Regions from separate parts of the Photobacterium minamisatsumaniensis genome, predicted to be linked through region 3. Evidence: predicted binding sites of a transcription regulator. Region 3 holds the regulator's gene; each other region holds the start of a gene.

What was found. The regulator PurR, encoded in region 3, represses purine synthesis genes. The targets are predictions, from matches to a motif close to TNANGNAAACGTTTNCNTNA.
Region 1: a site for PurR is predicted at 2,534-2,553, ahead of L4D78_RS15660 (formate--tetrahydrofolate ligase). Genes of this name have one in related genera too.
Region 2: a site for PurR is predicted at 1,393-1,412, ahead of purM (phosphoribosylformylglycinamidine cyclo-ligase). Genes of this name have one in related genera too.
Region 4: a site for PurR is predicted at 2,348-2,367, ahead of L4D78_RS07315 (NupC/NupG family nucleoside CNT transporter). Genes of this name have one in related genera too.

The regions. Positions count from the first base shown of each region.
Region 1 is NZ_JAKJSI010000028.1:44,615-48,208, forward strand. Features, by position in the region: gene L4D78_RS15655 (NupC/NupG family nucleoside CNT transporter) at 1-660, shown strand, start outside; gene L4D78_RS15660 (formate--tetrahydrofolate ligase) at 720-2,474, opposite strand; gene flhA (flagellar biosynthesis protein FlhA) at 2,815-3,594, opposite strand, start outside.
Region 2 is NZ_JAKJSI010000041.1:56,243-59,836, forward strand. Features, by position in the region: gene L4D78_RS21070 (uracil-xanthine permease family protein) at 1-578, shown strand, start outside; gene upp (uracil phosphoribosyltransferase) at 651-1,277, opposite strand; gene purM (phosphoribosylformylglycinamidine cyclo-ligase) at 1,474-2,514, shown strand; gene purN (phosphoribosylglycinamide formyltransferase) at 2,519-3,163, shown strand; gene L4D78_RS21090 (class II glutamine amidotransferase) at 3,238-3,594, opposite strand, start outside.
Region 3 is NZ_JAKJSI010000067.1:16,558-20,151, reverse strand. Features, by position in the region: gene L4D78_RS26730 (heme ABC transporter ATP-binding protein) at 1-817, shown strand, start outside; gene purR (HTH-type transcriptional repressor PurR) at 1,280-2,293, shown strand; cyclic di-GMP riboswitch class I at 2,495-2,599, shown strand; gene L4D78_RS26720 (TfoX/Sxy family DNA transformation protein) at 2,728-3,318, shown strand.
Region 4 is NZ_JAKJSI010000015.1:38,618-42,211, forward strand. Features, by position in the region: gene deoC (deoxyribose-phosphate aldolase) at 1-5, opposite strand, end outside; gene L4D78_RS07310 (XapX domain-containing protein) at 450-620, opposite strand; gene L4D78_RS07315 (NupC/NupG family nucleoside CNT transporter) at 918-2,183, opposite strand; gene L4D78_RS07320 (TatD family hydrolase) at 2,404-3,198, opposite strand; gene L4D78_RS07325 (DUF5363 family protein) at 3,188-3,370, opposite strand; gene glgX (glycogen debranching protein GlgX) at 3,373-3,594, opposite strand, start outside.

The DNA.
Region 1 (3,594 bases), on a different contig from region 3:
CTTGAGTACTTATTGGCAGCCTCTTTCATGGCCGCTCCTGCAGGGCTGATGATGGCAAAATTGATGATCCCTGAAACCAAGGAGGTCGTTGATTATGCTGATGAACTTGTGAGTGAGCAGGATAAGCCTGCGAATGTGATTGATGCCGCGGCACAAGGTGCAATGCAGGGGATGCAGCTCGCATTGAATATTGGGGCAATGCTACTGGCTTTTGTCGGGTTGATAGCACTGATAAATGGCATGCTTGGCGGCGTTGGTGGCTGGTTTGGAATGCCTTCTCTGAGTCTCGATATTATCTTTGGCTACCTGTTTTTACCTTTTGCGTATATTGCTGGTATTTGGGACTTTGAGTCTGCGCAGCTGATGGCGGTTATTTTTGGTACTAAAACCACGATCAATGAATTTGTGGCGTTTTCTCAGTTGGCGCCCATGATAGAAAGTGGTGTATTAGAGCCGCGAGTTGAAGCAATTATTGCATTCGCATTATGTGGGTTTGCTAATTTTGGTTCCATTGCGGTATTGCTTGGTGGTATTGGCCTTATGGCACCGAGCCGCTATAACGAAATTGCACAATTAGGGATGAAGTCGCTAATCGCAGCAACGTTAGCCAATTTGCTGAATGCGACCGTGGCCGGGCTGTTTATTAGCCTGTCTTTATAGTCGTGACACAATAAAAAAACGCCAGCGTTATGCTGGCGCTTTTACGATGAAAGACTCGATTAGCTTAAACCTGTAATGTTGCCATCTTCATCAATGTCTAGCGCGAGGTAAGCGGGTTTTTCCGGTAAACCCGGCATGGTCATAACATTGCCGCATAACGCATAGACAAAACCTGCACCAGCGCAGAGCTTCAGTTCACGAACCGGTACAACAAAATCGGTTGGTGCGCCTTTTTTGCTTGGGTCAGGGGTGATAGACAAGGGTGTTTTTGCCATGCAAATGGCTAAATTATCATGCCCGTGTGCTTTTAACTCGGCCAGTTGCTGCTTGGCTAGATCAGAGAGCTCAACCCCGCGGCTACCGTAGCCCACTTCAGCGATGGTCATTAGTTTCTCTTCCAGCGTCTGCTCTAGGCTGTACAACGGCTTGAAGTTAGTCGGTTGCTCACAGGCTTTAATAACCGCATCGGCAAGTAAAGCCGCGCCTTCGCCACCTTTACCAAATGCTTCACTGATCGCGACGTCAACATGCACATTGAACGTTGTGTTTTCAATCATTGCTTTTAGTTGGTTAAGCTCAGCATCGGTATCTTGTGGGAATCGGTTGATTGCCACAACGACAGGTACACCGTATTTAGCGGCATTGTTAATGTGCCATTGAAGGTTATCAAAACCCGCAACCAAGGCTTTCTCATCGGGAGAGAAAATAGCGTCTGGTAGTCCTTGGCCCGGACGAAGATCATACAAACCAGAGTTCGCTTTTAACCCACGCAGTGTTGCCACAACCACCGCACAATCGGCACCGCGACCTGCTTGCTGCGCTTTAATGTTACATGCTTTTTCAAAACCCATGTCTGAGCCGAAGCCGCCTTCGGTAATGGTGAATTCACTCAGCTTCAGCGCGATACGGTCTGCAATGATTGAAGAGTTACCGTGGGCGATATTGGCAAACGGGCCTGCGTGGATCAGTGTGGGTACACCTTCTAGTGTTTGCATTAAAGTTGGCTCAATAGCTTCACACATGGTCACGGCCATGGCCCCAGCTACTTGTAGATCTTCTGCTGTAATAGCTTGACCATCAAGGTTATAAGCAAGGACAACACGACCAATACGTTGGCGCATATCAGCCAAGTCTTTTGATAGGGCCAGAATTGCCATTAGCTCAGAAGCGGCAGAGATATCGAAACCATCATTACGGGCGATACCATTGATGGTTTTGCCCGCTTCGTTATTGCCGACCGTGATCATACGTAGTGCACGATCGTTATGGTCCATCACGCGCTTCCAAACGATACGGTCAATATCAATGCGCAAGGCTGCCATACCGGTTTTGTCCGCAAAAGCGTCGTAACCGTGGCGTTCTTCATGGTAAAGGCGTGCATCAATTGCCGCAGCTGCTAAGTTGTGCGCGGCTGTTACTGCATGGATGTCACCTGTTAGATGCAGGTTTAGCTTTTCCATTGGTGCAACTTGGCTAAAGCCACCGCCAGCAGCTCCGCCTTTAACACCAAATACAGGTCCCATTGAAGGCTGGCGAATACACGCCATGACTTTTTTATCTCGTTTAGCAAGACCCTGAGCAAGACCGATGGTAGTTACGGTTTTGCCTTCGCCAAGCGGTGTTGGTGTTATCGCTGTGACGACAACAAGTTTCCCTTCTTGCTGATCGGAAAGGCGTTTAAGCACAGAGGGTTTTACTTTTGCTTTCAGGGTGCCTTGTGGCGTCAGATCTTCTGAGAGAAGGCCTGCCTGTTGGGCGATGGTATCAATTGGGGTGAGTTTGGTATCACGGCAAATTTCAATATCACTTTTCATGGGCGGCCATAACCTCGCTTAGGTAACTACAGATATATTGCGCAGAAGAGTTTTACAGGTTGCGCAATCGTTTGCGTTGGGTTTATACCATAATTTTATCATGGGTAAAGAGGTAAATGCCGATATATATATCACTTGTTTTAGTATTCTTTGCGGGAATGTTACTGATAGAGGGGGGGGTGATTTAAATACATTGATTTATAAGGAAACTTGGCGTGTTATCGCAATGTAGCCAGATATTATGAAGCTAGACAGGGGAAATGCGTTTGATGTTTTTTTAAGCGCAAGTGAAGTAAGTAGCTCGACTGAGTGTCTGGTTTCAGTCGAGCGACAGGGAAGTTTAGCCGAGGTGTCCTAAAACATTAATATTACGGTCTTCGGGTATTTCATTGTAAGACAGAACAACAAGGCCTTTCGCAAATGTACGGGCATAGCGTGCCAGCAATGGCCTCAATTGTGGTGTAACGAGCAAAATGGGTTTGAAACCATTTTGCTTTAACTGCTCTTTTACCGCAGGCATATTTTGCTGAAGCTGAGCGAGCAAGGTGGGTTCTACCGGAAAACTGTCTAAGGCTGTTTGCCCACTTTGCTGAGCTTTAGTTAATGACGTTAACAGCATTTTCTCAAGGTTATCGTTTAGGGTATAGATATTAAAATCTTTTCCTGAACCCAGTAAGTTATTGGTCAAAACGCGTTTAATGCCACAGCGAACATCGGCAGCAATTAAAATAGGGTCTTTGGTGACTTCACTGCTTTCAACCATGATTGAACTGATCGTTGCGATGTCTTTAATCGGCACTTGGTCGATCAATAGGTGACGATAAACGCGCATTTGCTGCTGGTGGTTTAGCTGGTTGGTTAAGGCTTCAACAAGCTTAGGGGCGTTGTCGCTAAGCCTTTCCATCAGGCGTTCAACATCATCATGACAGAATAGCTCAGCTAAATGCTCTTTGATTATTTTACTTAAGTGGGTCGCGATGACGGTTGCACCATCCACCACTGAATAACCTTGATTAAGCGCTTGTGTTTTATTATTCGGTTCAATCCATACCGCATCGAGGTTATAAGCTGGGTCTTTACCTAATACACCATCGAGCTGCCCATAGACTTCACCCACCGC
Region 2 (3,594 bases), on a different contig from region 3:
CGATAGCGCCTGCTGTCGAACACGTAGGTGACATGCTAGCAATATCGAATGTTACGGGTAAGGATTACCTAAAAAAACCAGGCCTACATCGCACTATAGCTGGTGACGGAGTGGCAACGATTGCGGCTTCAATGGTTGGAGCTCCACCCAATACCACATATTCAGAAGTAACAGGCGCTGTAATGTTAACAAAGTCATTCAACCCTGTGATTATGACTTGGACTGCGGTAACCGCGTTGGTATTAGCGTTTGTGGGTAAGCTCGGCGCAATGCTTCAAACAATTCCAGTCCCGGTTATGGGCGGTATAATGATCCTGTTGTTTGGTTCAATTGCCACTGTTGGGCTAAATACCCTCATCAAAAACCAAGTTGATTTACATAAAGCTCGTAACCTAGTGATTGTGGCTGTTACTCTCGTATTTGGTATTGGCGGTATGGCATTTGGTATTGGCGAGTTTAGCCTACAAGGGGTAAGTCTTTGCGGTATCGTTGCGATACTCCTAAACCTGATCTTACCTGATGATCTTGGTGAAAATCACGTTGTTGATAACGCTCAAATCGATGAAAATCACCACTAGCATTGATACATATTGCTAAACCTCAGATATAAAAAAACCGGACTATCGTCCGGTTTTTTTTCGCTCGAGTAATTACTTCGTGCCGAAGATCTTATCACCCGCATCGCCCAAACCAGGGACGATGTAGCCTTTATCATTTAGCTTTTCATCAATTGCTGCAGTGTACAGCTCTACATCTGGGTGTGCTTTCTTAAGCGCTTCAATGCCTTCAGGAGCAGCAACCAACACCAGAACTTTAAACTGCTTACAACCTTGCTCTTTCAATAGGTCTAATGTAGCAATCATAGAGCCACCAGTCGCTAGCATTGGATCTACAACCAATGCAATACGCTCATCGATGTTTGACGCCAGCTTGTTAAAGTATGGGACTGGCTCTAGTGTTTCCTCATCACGGTAAATACCGACAACACTAATGCGCGCACTTGGCATATGCTCAAGTACACCATCCATCATACCCAAACCCGCACGCAAGATTGGCACTACAGTAACTTTCTTACCTTTGATCTGATCAATTTCAACTGGACCATTCCAGCCTTCAATCGTCACTTTTTCTGTTTCGAAATCTGAAGTCGCTTCGTACGTAAGCAAGCTACCAACTTCTGTTGCTAGCTCACGAAAACGCTTAGTGCTGATATCACCTTCACGCATAAGACCAATCTTATGTTTTACTAACGGGTGTTTCACCTCAACGACTTTCATCTCTGACTCCTAGACACGCAAAATTTAAAAAAAACGCATTATTATACACTAGACCAATTGTAGCTAGATAGTGCTTACGTCATCGTTTGCTCAAGAATTAGCCAGCAATATTTATTGACGCAAACGTTTCCCTTTCCGCCCTGACTGCTGTTATCATAGCCCCGCTTTTTTACTTTAATACGTTGAGGGATCTCCTGTGAGCGACAATAACTCTTCTCTTAGTTACAAAGATGCTGGTGTTGATATCGATGCAGGTAATGCATTAGTTGATCGTATTAAAGGGGTGGTCAAACGCACCCACCGTCCCGAAGTAATGGGCGGAATTGGTGGTTTCGGTGCACTATGTGCCCTACCAACCAAGTATAAAGAGCCGGTATTAGTTTCTGGTACAGACGGCGTGGGCACAAAACTTCGTTTAGCGATGGATTTAAACAAGCACGATACAATTGGTATCGACTTAGTAGCCATGTGTGTAAACGACCTGATTGTTCAAGGTGGCGAACCTCTGTTCTTCCTTGATTACTACGCAACAGGTAAGTTAGACGTAGACACTGCTGCTGCAGTTGTTGCAGGTATTGGTGAAGGCTGTATTCAATCTGGCTGTGCACTGATTGGTGGTGAAACAGCTGAAATGCCAGGTATGTACCATGGCGAAGACTATGACGTCGCTGGCTTCTGTGTTGGTGTTGTCGAAAAAGCTGACATCATCGATGGTAGCAAGGTTAAAGCAGGTGATGCTCTAATTGCTGTGGGTTCTAGCGGCCCTCACTCAAACGGTTTCTCTTTGATCCGTAAAATTCTTGAAGTATCAGACGCTGATTTAAGCCAAGAACTTGAAGGTAAAGCACTATCTGATCACCTACTAGAGCCAACAAAAATCTACGTAAAATCAACACTGAAAATGATGGAAAGCTGTGATGTTCACGCTATTTCACACATTACAGGTGGTGGTTTCTGGGAAAATATCCCTCGCGTTCTACCGGAAGGTACGAAAGCAGTCGTTAACGGTAATAGCTGGGAGTGGCCTGTTGTCTTTAACTGGCTACAAGATGCTGGCAATGTTGATACTTACGAAATGTACCGCACCTTTAACTGTGGTGTTGGCCTTGTCATTGCGCTTCCACAAGAGCAAGCAGAGCAAGCTATCAACATTCTGAACGCTGAAGGCGAAAATGCATGGCTGCTTGGTAGCATTGCTAACGCTGATGCAAGTGAAGAACAGGTGGAGATCCTGTAAGCCGATGAAAAATATCGTCGTTCTTATTTCCGGAAACGGATCTAACCTTCAAGCTATCATTGATGCCTGTGATTCAGGCATCATTGAAAATGCGAAAGTCGCCGCTGTATTATCAAATAAAGCGAACGCTTACGGCCTTGAACGGGCAAAAGAATCAGGCATTGATGCGCTACATTTATCAGCAGTAGATTTTACAGATCGTGCAGAATACGATCAGGCAATGTCTGTGTTAATTGATAACTACCAGCCTGATTTAGTGATTCTGGCTGGATTCATGCGGATTCTGAGCGGCGAGTTTGTTCGTCACTACCAAGGGCGAATGATCAATATCCATCCGTCGTTGCTGCCTAAATACACGGGCCTTAATACCCACCAGCGAGCCATTGACGCCGGTGATACTGAGCATGGTACCAGTGTACATTTTGTTACTGAAGAGCTAGATGGTGGCCCCGTTATCCTACAGGCTAAAGTGCCCATTTTTAATGGCGATACTGTAGAAGAAGTTACCGAACGAGTGCAAGAACAAGAGCACCGTATCTATCCTCTTGTCGCAAATTGGTGTCTTCAGCAGCGGGCAATAATGAACGGTGAGCAAGCCGTCGTTGATGGTGAAATACTGTCAGAACAGGGGTATGCAACGGAAGACTAATCGTCTTGGCTCCATACCGACCCTATAAAAAACGCGACCTCGGTCGCGTTTTTATTTTTATGAACTCTGCAGTATCAAACCGTTCGGTTATGGACCAATTCACCATAATGAAACACACCGAACTCTCCCGGCTGCATTTTATGCCAGCTTTCATCATTGGTCAGCGGTTGAGTTGCAACCACCGTCACCACATCATTGAGTGTCGTTTCTTGTTGAAAATCAATCGTTACATCTTCATCAATCAACGAGGCTTGGCCAAACGGTGCCCGACGCGTTATCCAATGTAAATTATTGGTACAGTACGTAAGTACATACTCGCCATTACTTAACAGCATGTTATACACGCCAAGTTCTTTTAACGTGTCACAACTCTTCGCGACCAATTCAAAAACCGCTTCCCAGTCATCGGTTGGTTCAGGGTATTCAGCTTC
Region 3 (3,594 bases):
ATGTGCTATTGATGCTTCAGGGCTTAACCTTAAATTGGGTGATAAAGTACTCCTTGATGATTTAGCTATTCAGATCAAAAGTGGTGAACTTACCGCCTTGCTAGGTCCTAACGGTGCAGGTAAAAGCACCCTCTTGAAAGTATTATGTGGTGAACAAGAATCTACAGGCCATGTTTCCTTTTTTGGTAAAAACCGTGCCACTTGGCCACCAGCTGAACTCGCAAAACACCTTGGTGTGTTGCCTCAGCATAGTAACCTAACCTTCGCATTTACCGCGCAAGAAGTTGTTGAGCTGGGTGGTCTCCCCTTAGCGCTGACCAATCGGGAAACGGTAAGTATTGCTAAAGAAAAAATGGCTCAAGTCGATGTCACAAATTTGAGTTGTCGCCTATACCCTACGCTCTCTGGAGGAGAAAAACAGCGCGTGCACTTTGCACGGGTACTGACTCAACTCAGTCGCGCTGGTGAGCAGTGTATTCTGATGCTTGATGAGCCAACATCAGCACTCGATTTAGCGCATCAACATAAAACCCTTCAAGTCGCAAAGTCGTTAGCGAAGTCTGGGGCTGCGGTGATCATAGTGATTCACGATTTAAACTTAGCAGCGCAATATGCAGACCGTTTAGTCATTCTTAATGAGGGAAAAATTCAAGCTGATGGTTGTCCGAAGGACGCTTTAACAGCGAAAACGATCGAACGCGTTTATGGTTGGCCTGTTTGCATTACACACCACCCGATCGATAATTATCCTATTGTGCTTGCAACATCCAGCCATGAAATTGAAGAACACCAGTCAAAGTTCGAACTGGCCATTTAACAGGAAGTTGTTGTTAAAAAAAATAAAAACATCTCTTTTTTATACCTTCTCTTTTTCCTTTAAAGCCTTCTTAATCAAACTAAAAAGGCTTTATAAACCTATCTTTATTGGTTTCTTGGAATTATTCGCTAGATTTATGGTTGACCATTAATCAATCAAACCTATCCAATTCACCAGTAATCCTAATTTATTAAGGCAAGAAACATTGCACTCTTTGCTACACTGAGTAAAATGAGAGCGCAAGCGATTACACTATGCAACAATTGCAAAGCCTAAATCGCAATAAACGTGAATACTGAAAAGAAACGAAGCCGCCCATTCGTGTCGCGGCCTTTTGTCGTTTCTGTTATCTGTACTCAACAGAACAGTGAACTGTATTGAACGTATAGCCAGTGCACTACTCTATTGAGTAAAGCTTAAAATTACCTAGGTCTTTTGACCCTTATTATTAGAAGAATAAATATGGCAACGATTAAAGATGTTGCACGTATGGCTGGTGTCTCTACAACCACCGTCTCTCACGTGATTAACAAAACGCGATTTGTCGCAGAAGCGACGCAAAAAAAAGTACTGTCTGCAGTTGACGAGCTAAACTACGCTCCGAGTGCTGTAGCGCGTAGTTTAAAATGCAACACAACCCGTACTATTGGCATGTTGGTTACAAAATCGACCAACCCTTTCTTTGCTGAAGTCGTACACGGTGTTGAAGAGTACTGTTACGGCGCTGGTTACACACTTATCTTGTGCAACACTGAAGGTAACCTTGAGAAGCAACGTGATTATTTACGCATGCTGGCTGAAAAGCGCGTTGATGGTTTGTTGGTCATGTGCTCAGACTTGGATGAAAACCTACTCGGTCTATTAGAGCGCCAAAAAGATTTGCCTATGGTTGTCATGGATTGGGGCCCAGAGAGTCCTCACACAGATAAAATTCAAGATAATGCTGAGTTAGGCGGCTATGTCGCGACTAAGTTCTTTATTGAACATGGGCATCAAGCTATCGGTTGCTTAACCGGCCACAGTGATAAAGCTGCTTGTCGCGAACGATTAAAAGGCTTTAAAAAAGCCATGTCTGAAGCCGATCTCGAAGTACACCCAGATTGGGTACTCGAAGGTGACTTTGAATGTGAATCGGCAGTTGAAGCCGCTGAAAAGTTCATTGCAATGGACAAACGTCCAACGGCGATTTTTTGCTTCAATGACATCATGGCGATGGGCATGATCAGTACATTTTCACAAGCTGGTATTCGTGTACCTGAAGATATTTCAATTATCGGCTACGACAATATTGATTTAGCACCATACTTTTCACCACCCCTAACCACGATTCACCAGCCCAAGCGCCGCCTTGGTAAAACAGCTATCGAAATCCTGTTAGAACGAGTGAAAGATAAAGATCATGAGCACCGTATATTTGAAATGATACCAGAGCTTGTGATTAGAAAATCAGTGATAAACCGAAACACCAATTCATAACAAGCGGATTGATGACGATAAGAACGGAGGCTTCCCCCTCCGTTTTTTTGTGCTTATAGCATGCCTAATTAGAATATTCACTCAACTTTTGGCACTTTTTATAATTAAATAAAGACAAGATAAAATAATTTATGGGAGCAAGGTCACGCTATTAAAAGTGGGAGCAGGTTCAAATTTTGCTTCTGCGATATTCTTAAACAGTCACGAACAAGGCAAACCTTTCGAAAGATTGGGACGCAAAGCTTCCGGCCTAAGAGTCTATAGTTTTCAATAACTAGTTCGACTTAAGGTAGCGGGGTTGCCGATGGATATAGCAATAGTGATCAGGCGTCATATTTTACATGATTCTGACATTACTCTTTTGTTAATTTTGCTAATCTGAAATCCTCGCTCTGTTGTTAGGTGACCCTAGATTTTTTTCACCGAGAAGAAGCATGGACAAACCAGTACTTAAAAATTCATTACGACTGTTTAGTTGTTTCAACAACGTAAAATCACGCTCGATGTTTGGCGGATTTGGCATATTCGCAGGTGAAACAATGTTTGCACTCGTTGTTAACGACAAACTTCATCTTCGTGCCAACGCTGAAAACGAACAAGATTTTAAACAGGCAGGCTTAAAGCCATATATTTATAAGAAACGTGGATTTCCTGTTGTTACCAAGCATTTTGCAATTCCAGATGAATGGTGGGAAGACACAACTAAAATACTTAGCCAAGCTAAGCGCTCTCTTGAAGCGGCAAAAGAAGACAAAGAAACAAAAAGTAAGGCAGGACCAGAACGTATAAAAGATCTACCTAACTTACGACTCGCAAACGAACGCATGCTAAAAAAAGCAGGGATTATCAGTGTCGATGCATTATTTGAAGCGGGTTCGATTAACGCTTTTAGGGCATTACAAGATACCCATCAAGGCACTGTAAGCATTGATCTTTTATGGGCATTAGAAGGTGCAATTAGTGGCCAGCATTGGTCAGTTATTCCGCAAGAACGTCGCTCAGAGCTGCTTTCAAAGCTTAGTTAACCCCGCTTAGTACCATTAACAAGAGGTGATATGCCTCTTGTTAATGCATCATTTCGAGTGTTCCTTGCTCACTATTATGCCTCAGCACCATTATTCTCCTCGATAGCATGGTCAGGCTTTGACCGCACGTTCAGTTTGCTTCGTACACCCCATGAATGACAATTAATTGTCAGTATATCTGAAAGATTGAATTGCCTCACAAAGCTGTTTACAAAACACTCAACAAGCTTTCATTACTTTATAAAGACCGTAAAATAACAGCATATATTTTCGGAG
Region 4 (3,594 bases), on a different contig from region 3:
CTCATGACTATCTCCAGTCCAGTTATTTTCTACCAAGCTTTATAGAACTGTTCCATACGCTTGACGGCAGTCTTGTGCGCCACCGCCAAACGGCCCGCTACGCGAACAGTTATACCCGTGCCTGACACATGCCCGACAGGGTATTACGGACTTGATTCCTTGAAGACTCAGGTAAACAATGCGAGATCGTTAACCTGATTGATTTCCATTTCACCGCTTGGAAAGAGCAGATTGCTCTTCCCAGCCGTTATGCTCTTTCAGCCTGCCTAGCGATAGGTAACACCATGACGGTATTGGCTGAAACAGCGTTAATCAGTTTGTGATGGTGCGGGTCTATAATACCAAGCGAACATACCCACCACCATGAAAGTTACGTTTCCCAGTGTGGACAATGTGTTTACGTAACGAAAAACATCATCGGCCAATTTATGGGCTATAAATCGTTTGAGTCAGCTAAAAAAACGCTCTACGATCCATTGGTAAGCAATACCCCCACCATAAACCCCAACGATCCCCATAACGCCAGACAATACTGGTGGCGCAGGGATAGGTAACTTCAGCGCTGAAAATAACACGCCAACAATAAACCCAGCGAACAGTGCCAATATGACTTCATTCATAATCATTCTCTCAAACGGTTTTCGCACAAGAGAAAGTGTAGTCTGCCTTACGTCGCCTGTTGTTCTTAATGGTATAAACCACATGCTAACAAACCAGAATGGCAGAAATTGGAGCGCAATCGATTTTATGGCATAAATTAAAACAACAAGCGTTAACGTTTACCCTATATGTTGATACAGATAAGGGAGCTAACCGGGGGGAAGAAAGGTGATTTGCGTTATAAAGAATAAATGGAAGTTACAGACAAAAACGCCACAGCAAAGCTGTGGCGTTTTTCATCGACTTACGTCGGCTGATTACATTGCGTTAAGCGTAACGAATAGACCAGCAATTGTTGCAGACATTAGGTTAGAAAGCGTACCTGCGGCAACAGCCTTCATACCAAATTGAGCAATCTCGTGACGACGACTCGGTGCTAGGCCACCTAGACCACCCAGTAGGATAGCTACTGATGATAGGTTAGCGAAACCACATAGAGCGAACGAAATGATAGCTTCAGTCTTCGGTGAAAGTACAACTTCTGCACCTTCAGCTAGGTATGGTGCAAAGTTTAGGTAAGCAACGAATTCGTTAACTACCAGTTTCTGACCAATGAATGAACCAGCAATAGTTGCTTCAGACCAAGGCACACCGATTAGGAATGCAAGTGGTGAGAATACGTAACCAAGGATAAATTCTAGTGTTAGTTCAGGCATACCGAACCAGCCACCAATACCACCAAGGATACCATTAACTAGGGCAATCAAACCGATGAATGCTAGTAGCATTGCACCAACGTTTAGCGCAAGCTGCATACCAGATGAAGCACCTGCAGCCGCAGCATCGATAACGTTCGCTGGTTTGTCGTCAGCATCGTCAGCATCGCCAGCAAACTGTTCAACAGCTTCTTCAGTTTCAGGCTTGATGATCTTAGCAAATAGAAGACCACCCGGTGCTGCCATGAATGATGCGGCAATTAGGTACTCTAGAGGAACACCCATTGATGCGTAACCTGCAAGTACACCACCAGCAACAGACGCTAGACCACCACACATTACTGCAAACAGCTCAGACTGAGTCATTTTTGGTACGAACGGACGAATCACCAATGGTGCTTCCGTTTGACCAACGAAGATGTTAGCTGTTGCAGACATAGATTCCGCGCGAGACGTACCTAGTGCTTTCTGCAGACCACCACCAAGTACATTGATTACAACCTGCATAATGCCTAGGTAGTAAAGTACGCTGATTAGTGCAGAGAAGAAAACAATTACAGGTAGTACACGTAAGGCGAAGACGAAACCGCCACCACCAAACACTTCAAACATAGTGTCTGAAGTCAGACCACCAAATAGGAAGTTAATACCATCGTTACCGTAAGCGATAACGTTGGAAACAGCCGTTGACATACCGTATAGCACGTCACGACCAACTGGTACATAAAGAACAAATGCACCTAAACAGAATTGGATGGCAAATGCACCACCAACAGTACGTAGATTAATAGCTTTACGGTTATCAGATAGTAGTACCGCTAGACCTAGCAATACAACCATCCCAACCAGGCTCATAAACAGGCTCATGGTTTATGGCTTCCCTTTAGTTAAGTTTTTTGGCGTCTCGACAATTTGGCTCATTAAGAGTCCGGCGCATTATACCCATGCTGAGACGGATAAAGTAATGCAGGAATCACAGTTTTTAGAGAGACAGAGTAAAAGTTCAATCTCATTTGTGAGCTACCTCACAAAAAGGAAAACGTTTAACGCAACCGTTTCGCGCAATCGTTTTTATTGTGACTTAGGTTCACAACGAAATACTAAAAAGTTCAGCTGTGGTTAAGGTGATAACCCGCTCAATCTCTTGTTCACTTTCCACTCTAATCTCTGCAAGTTCACGCATAATATTAGCAAGTCGGTCTGGTCGATTAGGCTCCCCTTGAAACCCTGCTATCGGCATATCCGGCGCATCCGTTTCCAGCAAAAGTGTTGCCAAAGGCAATGTCGCTATTGTATTACGTGTTTTATTGGCTCTGCGATATGTAATCGTTCCACCAACGCCAATTTTGATACCTAGATCAATAAGCTGCCTTGCTTGCGGGTAACTACCACTAAAAGCGTGGTATACCCCACCTGCAATCGGTGGATTTTGCCTCAAAACACGCATTAACTCAGGGAAGGCTTTTCTACAATGAAGAATAATGGGTAAGTTATGTTCATTAGCCAGCACCAACTGTTGAGTTAGTAACGAAATCTGTTGATTTCGATTTGCATCCGTAATGGCAAAGTCTAGACCACATTCGCCAACAGCTACGCACCGAGAGGCATTTTTTTCTCTCAATTCTGATTCAACAGCAAGCTCCGAGGCCAACCGAGCAATGGCGTTCTCTGTATGCTCTGCGCTAAAAAAAGGGTGCAACCCCAGAGCATAATAAACATTGTCGAACACAGCACTCAACTGGCGGATCGCCTGCCAATTACGCTCACCGACAGCAGGAACCACAACAATGCCGACTCCAGCCTCTTGCGCCAAGGTTAAATACGCCTTTGGGTCATCGCAGAAAGGTGGAAAATCAAAATGGCAATGACTGTCAATCAGCATCTATTTTGTTACATGTTGAATGCGCTAACGACTTAGCACGGTTCTTCGGGTGGCGGGCATCATCATTATCATAGCGAACAGGTGCACAGCAACGACGGTTCTCTGGCACAAACCCCATTCGTTCACACCAGCGGTCATATGCCGCAACCCACTTTTTTACCGTTACCAACATACCTACTCCTGCATCGATTTAGCTACCATGACGATCATACTGCGTCCTGTCACTAGAATGGTATCATGTGGATAAACAGGCGCATCATTAGAATGATAAATATCATAAGGTGATCGTTTTGCTGTATTCACCAACAAGTGCCATTCACTACATTGTCTGCTGGGCAAGGTGAACTCAAGTGGATCCCAATAAGCATTACATATCACATACAATTCATCCTGAGT